3 regions of the Aeromonas enteropelogenes genome follow, and region 2 is predicted to be linked to each of the others. Evidence: riboswitches for the same ligand, from Rfam matches in the RefSeq annotation. Region 2 holds a riboswitch; each other region holds the start of a gene.
What was found. Region 2 has a riboswitch for cyclic di-GMP ahead of LA321_RS11055 (glycosyl hydrolase family 18 protein). Riboswitches for the same ligand answer to the same signal wherever they lie in the genome.
Positions count from the first base shown of each region.

Region 1: it holds a riboswitch for cyclic di-GMP, as region 2 does, so the genes downstream of both, gbpA (N-acetylglucosamine-binding protein GbpA) here and LA321_RS11055 (glycosyl hydrolase family 18 protein) in region 2, are expected to answer to the same signal.
Region 3: it holds a riboswitch for cyclic di-GMP, as region 2 does, so the genes downstream of both, pgaA (poly-beta-1,6 N-acetyl-D-glucosamine export porin PgaA) here and LA321_RS11055 (glycosyl hydrolase family 18 protein) in region 2, are expected to answer to the same signal.

Region 1 covers NZ_CP083625.1:1,872,898-1,875,160, forward strand. The annotation lists gene cbl (HTH-type transcriptional regulator Cbl) at 1-32, shown strand, start outside; gene gbpA (N-acetylglucosamine-binding protein GbpA) at 94-1,518, opposite strand; cyclic di-GMP riboswitch class I at 1,583-1,667, opposite strand; gene LA321_RS08860 (methyl-accepting chemotaxis protein) at 1,933-2,263, opposite strand, start outside.
Region 2 covers NZ_CP083625.1:2,340,734-2,342,996, reverse strand. The annotation lists gene LA321_RS11055 (glycosyl hydrolase family 18 protein) at 1-1,199, opposite strand, end outside; cyclic di-GMP riboswitch class I at 1,302-1,389, opposite strand; gene LA321_RS11050 (hybrid sensor histidine kinase/response regulator) at 1,590-2,263, opposite strand, start outside.
Region 3 covers NZ_CP083625.1:1,892,556-1,894,818, reverse strand. The annotation lists gene pgaA (poly-beta-1,6 N-acetyl-D-glucosamine export porin PgaA) at 1-1,106, opposite strand, end outside; cyclic di-GMP riboswitch class I at 1,265-1,343, opposite strand; gene LA321_RS08905 (hypothetical protein) at 1,695-2,009, opposite strand; gene pgaC (poly-beta-1,6-N-acetyl-D-glucosamine synthase) at 1,996-2,263, opposite strand, start outside.

The sequences.
Region 1 (2,263 bases), 470 kb from region 2:
GCGGCGAACCCCAGATCGATTACCAGATCTGAGCCTCTCACCAGACCAAACGGGGAGCCACTGGCTCCCCGTTTTCATGTCGCGGTGAAACGATTAGTTCAACTCAATCCAGGCATCCTGCCAGTGGGAGCCGGTGCCCGGCTCATACTGGGTCGCGTTGGCAGCCCACTGGCTGCACCAGCCACTGTAGGGGAAGGGTTTGCACTGGTAGACCTTGCCGTTCTTGGGTTGCAGCACCCTGGTACCGTCGGTGTAGGACTTGAGCCCCTCCGGAAAGGTGAAGTCATGAGCGCCGCCGGCAGCGGGATCCTTGAACATCAGGTCCAGAGTCTGCTGGAGCGGGGTACCGCCATTTTTCGGGGTGCCCTTGATCACCAGCTGGTGATGACCGGCACTCAGCCCTTCCAGAGTCATGGTGAAGCCCTGGCTGCTGTCTTTGATGTCGGCGCTGGACTGGCCTTTGGCGACACCACCGTGGTCGTAGAGGGTGCTGGTGACGGCGAGATCCCCCTGGGCGGTGATGGTGAAATCGAGGATCGCCTTGCCGTTGTCGAGCTGGTATTCGCTCGCCAGACCGCTGACGCTGATGTCGTTGCCAACCGGCGGCTGCAACTGCTCAAGCTGGATCTCGACCCGCTCCAGAGCGCTGCCCGCCTTGAGGTAGACGGGGTTCTGGCCGTAGACGGGGTTGAACTGGCCATCTGTCCCCTGCTGGCCGGCACGGATCAGGCTCTGCTCAGAGTTGATCTTGCCGGCCAGGGCGTGGGCCCAATTGTTCTTCTGGCCTTGCTCCGCGCTGGCGATGGTCAGCTCGGTCTGCAGATCGGTGCGCTCGCCGTTGGCATCGAATACCCGGGTTCTGGCCTTGTCGCCGGCCGCCAGATCGATGGAGGGGTAGATGGTGCCGCCCTGGTTCCACGCCAGCGGTGGCTGGGTACCGCCCTTGAAGTTGGCATCGATCAGGTTGTAGAAGCTGTTGGCGGTATCACCCACTTCCCACACCCCGAGAATGATCTGGTAACCGGTGCGCTCCGGCAGGATGCACTGATGGGTGACCTGCTTGGGCGGTTGCACCATGTTGCCGTCGATGACGCAGAAGGGGGTGAGCTCGAAGGCGTCGCGGGTCAGCGGCTGGTTCGGGTTCCAATCCTGTTTGGTCAGATAGTAACGCCAGTTGCGGGTCACATGATTGGCGGTGAAGGTCCAGCTGATGGAAAAGGGGCCGGCCTGCACGTCGCGGCGGGTCCAGCGATCGCTGGTCTGGGCGTTGAGTTCGCCGAACTGGGGATGGCCGGCGGCAGCAATCTGCCCATCTGCCGGGCCGCCGTCCGGGAAGCCGGAGGAGGCCTCCAGGCTCTGGGGTTCCCACTGCACGGCGCCGCACTGGCTGTTGCCGCCGCTCTTGCACAGGGCGTTGCGCGATTCCGGTTGGCTGATGTAGCCGTGGGCCAGCACGCTGCCGCTGGCGAGCAGCGTCAGGGCGGCGGCGATGTGGTTGAATCGGATGGTTGCTGCCATACATTCCTCTGATCGATAGATGTGGGCAGTCACGTTGGCAGGGGAATCCCCGGGCACACCTGGGTGTGGCAACCCCGCTATCCTGGACGAACGTCTTTAGACCGGAAGTTTTGCGTCCTGACTTTTCAGCCAGTTTGCCAAATGACTACAGAAAGGGTCATGGTGTCGCGTTTGGCGACAAAATTATCATGACTAATTTTGATTAAATTATTAAGTGTAAATCTTTACAGCTTGACCTTTCTGGCGTTGGTTTTTCACTCAACTATATGTTTTTAAATGTATAAATAAGCAGCGTGATTTTCTGAATCTCGCCCATTCTGTCGATAAGATGCGAAAATTTGGCATTTTTTATCAATAAAAAAATCCCCTGCCACCTTCGTGGTCAGGGGATGGGGTGCGACAGAGCAAGACGGATCAGTGGTGAACCCGGGGGGATTCGCTCTGGCGCGGTGATGGCATCTGCATGGGCAACGGGCTCTGTTCGCTGGCGTGGCCGAGTTTGAACACGGCGAGCCGTTCGTCCAGGCTGCGGGAGAGACCGGCCAGCAGTTCGCTCTCCTGGGCCAGCTGGGAGGCAGATTGCGACATCTCCAGTGCCGAGTCGTTGATGCCGCTGACGTTGCGGTTCATGTCTTCGGCCACCATGCTCTGCTGTTCGGCGGCGGTGGCGATCTGGGTCGCCATGTCGCTCACGTGCTGGATGTGGTTGACGATGAGGGAGAGGTCCTGGCCTGCCTTCTCGGAC
Region 2 (2,263 bases):
AGCTCGGTATTGCTCCAGCCGCCGTTGAAGTCGTAGCTCATCAGGAAGATGCGATCCATGTACTGCTGGGCCGCGCGGTAATCCACGTCTTCAATCTTGTCGCCACCGGCACCGATGGCGGAGGTGAGCTCATACTTGCGACCCGTCTGGGCTTCCAGCTCGTCGAGCATGGCGCGCAGATCCTTCATCAGGGCCACATAGGTGGCACCATCGGTCGGGCTGCCGAGTTTCGGGTTGGCACCCTGGCCACCCGGATACTCCCAGTCGATATCCACGCCGTCGAAGAATTTCCAGGTCTGCAGGAACTCCTTCACCGAGGCGACGAAGGTGTCGCGCTTGGTCTTGTCACCGAGGAAGTAGAAGGGATCGGAGAGGGTCCAGCCCCCCACGGACGGCAGTATCTTCAGATCCGGGTAGGCCTGCTTGAGTGCCATCAGGGCACCGAAGTTGCCCTTGTAGGGCTCATCGTGGGCGGTCAGGCCGCTTTGCGGCATCTGGACGGCAGCCCAGGGATCGTGGATCGCCACCTTGAAGTCAGCGCGGCCGGCACAGGCCCGTTGCAGCGCCTGGAAGCTTCCTTCGATCTCCTTGAGGCTGTCGTTGAGGCCATCCCCGCCGCAAATGGGGGTAAAGCCGTAGAGGATGTGCGTCAGGTTCTGGGCCGGGATCTTGTCCACTGTGAACTTGCGGCCATAGACGCCCCACTCCACATAGTAGGTACCGACCACCTTGCCGGACTTGTTGGCGTAAGGCTTGTTGTTCTCCTGCAGTGACGTCTTGAGCGGGGCCAGGTGGCTGCCGTCGGTATCGGCCACCACTATCTCCTTCTTGTCGGAGAGGGTACAGCCATCGGCGTTGCATAGAGCCACCTGCATTTGGTAACGCCCCCCTTTTTTCACCTTGAAGGTGGCGCTGCCGGACGCAGCGGAGGGGCCGGACCACACCTCCTGGCCATCGAGCAGGACCTTGGCGGTCTGGCCCAGATCACCGCTCCAGAGATTCCAGTTCACCTCGACATCGGCGGCATCCTTCACCTTGACCAGGTTGTTGTAGGAGGTCGCGGCCTGATCCACTTCGATGATGGAAAACTTGGTGGGACCCCAGCCGATGGTGGCTTTGCCGGGCGGCGCGGCGTAGGCGGAAGATGCACAGAAGAGACCGACCGCGAGAGCCAGCATGGTTGGTTTTGGACTTGGCATTGTTGTATTTCCCTATCTCGTTATGTTTGCAACGAAAAGGGCGACGCCCCTGACAGGTAATGCAGACAGCAGCTCCTCCTTGGCAAAAGGAGCACAACGACCTGTGGTGGCCCCGCTATCTTAGGTACTGCTGACCCTTAGACCGGAAGCTTTGCGTCCCGATTTTTCAATCGGTTTGCCCTTAACACACTTCATTCGCGACATAAAAAATCGCCCCCCGACTATAGAGGGGGGCAATCCGGACCGCTACCTAGCAGAAATGACAGGAGATGGGACTCAGGTTTGGCAAAAAGCATGATTTGGTGAGGATTGATGCGGCAATCCTCGCCATTCCCGCCCCTTCATATCGCACCGAACAGTTTCATGATTTGATTAATTTTGTGAGCCTGCTCACTGCGGCGGCAATAAAAGGCTGTTCATCAGGGCACGCAACTTGAGCGGTTTGACCGGCTTGCTGATGTAGCCATAACCCTGCTCGCGGATCTGCGCCTGCAATTCGCTCTTGCGATCGGCGCTGATGATGATGCCACCGATATGGTCCCCATGAGCCTGCTGCAGCCCATCCAGTGCCTGCAATCCCGTCTTGTCGTCATCCAGGTGGTAATCGGAGAGCACCAGCCTCGGCACGAAGCCCTCCGCCACTATCCCCTCGGCCTCGCTCTGATTGAGAGCACAACGCACCTCGCAGCCCCAGCGTTCCAGCAGGGAGGCCATCGCCACCAGAATATCCCGCTCGTTGTCGATGCAGAGGACCCGCACCCCCTCCAGTTGGCTGTCGCGCACCACGGGCGCCACCGGCAACTGGGGCGTGACCGGGCGGGTCGCCTGATTGAGGGTGATGGCAAACACCGAGCCAGCTCCCGGCCAGCTGCGCAATGTGAGCTGATGACCCAGTACCAGCGAGATGCCGCGGGCGATGGCTAGCCCCAATCCAAGCCCTTGCTCCCGGGTGGTGCGGGAGTGATCGAGGCGGGAAAACTCGTCGAAGATCGCTTCCTGCTTGTCCTGCGGAATGCCGGGACCGTTGTCCCACACTTCGATGCGCACCTTGTCCCCCACCCGGC
Region 3 (2,263 bases), 450 kb from region 2:
TGCCAGCCGTCCAGCAACGCCTGGGCGGCATCGTAGTGCTCTGCATCCGTGTAGGTGTAGAAACGCTTCTCCAGCAACTCTCTGTCTTTCTCCCGCGCGGGAGTGGCAAGACGTTCATAGAGAGCCGAAGCCTCAGCCGTTCTCCCCAGCCCGGCCAGGGCATCGGCGCGCGCCTCCTGCACATAGTCGGGAAGCGGCCCTTCACCTTGCAGGATGGCGGACTCCCGCTCTGCCCGTTCAAACTCGCCGAGTGCAACCAGGGTCACCACCCGATCCCGCCGGGCGCTGATGTGGAGCACATGATCAGGGGGGGCGCGGACAACCAGCCCCTCCTGTAGTCGCAGGGCTTGCGTGAGGGATCGGCGGATCTGGGCAGGCTCCCCTCCCTGGGTTGAATGTCGCAGCAGGTTGGTTGCCTGGTAATAGTCGAGCCAGAGCCTGTCCACCGGCTTGAACAGGGCGGGATGACGCTCCATCAGATCGACCGCAGCCGGACCGGCGCCCAGACTGACCGCCACCCGATAGAGCGCCAGCACCTGATCGGGATTGCCGGGCTCCAGCTCGAGCCACTGCTGACGGGCCAGCAACTCTCCCATGGCGTCGTCCTGCTGGCGGGCCGCATTGATGCGGGCGTCGAGAATGGCGCGATCGCGACCAAAACGGGCTTCATATTGATCGGCCACCTGACGAGCCAACTCGTGATTGCCCTGATCGCTGGCGGTCAGAAGCAGCCCGAGCCAGCCGTCGGGATTGGCGGGATCGCGCCTTTGCAGGATGCTGTAGTAGCTGATGGCTTCAAAATAGCGCCCCTCGTCCCGGGCGGCGCGGGCCACCCCTTCCAGAGTGCTGTTGGCGATGGGCTTGAAATCACAGGGGGCACAGGCAGCCAGCGCCCCCTTGCGATCCCCGCGCCAGAGCTGCACGGCGATCAGATCATCGAGCACCTTGCGATCACCGGATTGGCGGTAGAGGGCATCGAGTCCCTTTGCTGCAGACTCGAGATTCCCAGCCCGGGCCTGGAGTACCCAGGCCTCCCGCTGGCGATCCACTTCATTGGCACAGGCCAGCAGAGGGCACAGGGCCAACAACCAGAAATAACTATTCATTCGACACACTCCCCCATGACAAACGAGGGCAGCATCGCTCTTGAGCGTTCAAGCAGATAGACAGATGTGACCGATACTGCCTGGTGAGCAGAGTGACTGACTCACCTCTGTAGTAACTTCGAGGGTAATCAGGGTGGCCATGACGCCGACACCTTTCCTTGTGCGGCCCAGCTATCTCGCAAACGGAGATCTGTGGCTTTCCGAACCCGACTCACATCGGGAGTGGCTATGAAATTCATTGTGCCAAAGCACAATTATTAATCAACAATAATAATAAATGTATCAACAAGCTATCTTTTGCCCTTACAGGCATAATAAAAGACCACTAATTCTCGGCTATGCCGCACTTTATCTTGAGTGATTAATTCGAGTGATAATAAGCAGCGAAATGGGGCATGAAGAGGAAACAGCGTCGTCCCATTGCAAGGCGATATCTCGCCAATACCCCAAGGACGTTTTTAACCGGCAGTGGTTGCGGCCAGGCAACACAGGTCAGTAGCAAGGCGACAACAATAATTCAGTGAACAGGCCTTGAGCCCGCCATTGATGAATCGCAAAAATGGCGGAGGGGCCCATGGCCCCTCTCACTTACTTGTCCTGTTGCGCCGCCCGCTTTCGCATCAGGCGGTACAACAACTTGTTGTATTTGGCCCAGGAGTGGATCAGCAGGAAGATGCCGAACAGCAGCGCCAGAAACAGCTGCCCCACCTCCACCATATCGAGCGAGCCGATGAAGTTTCCCTCCGCCCCCGTCTCCAGGTAGCTGAACCAAGGCTGCAGCACCAGAAACAGCCAGCCACTCCAGGTCACCAGCAGGATCAACATATCCCGCATACGGTAACGCCAGCTACGCCGGGTGCCATTGCGGATGATCATCTCCTGCGCCAGCTTATGCTTTGTCACGGAACGACTCTCCTCTGTCGGGACTTTCCCAGACCGCCAACTGACCACGGCGGCGCAAAATGGCCTTGGGCACGGCGACGATCACAGTCACCAGATTGAGCAGCCAGTAGATCAGGGGATACCAGACACACCAGATGAAGCTGCGGGCCATGCTCTTGTCGTAGTGGCTGTCGATGAAGATGCTGACGGAGAACTGCAGCAGGCAGATGCCGGTCATCATCACACCTGTCCACTGGAACAGGTGTCCCCTTGCC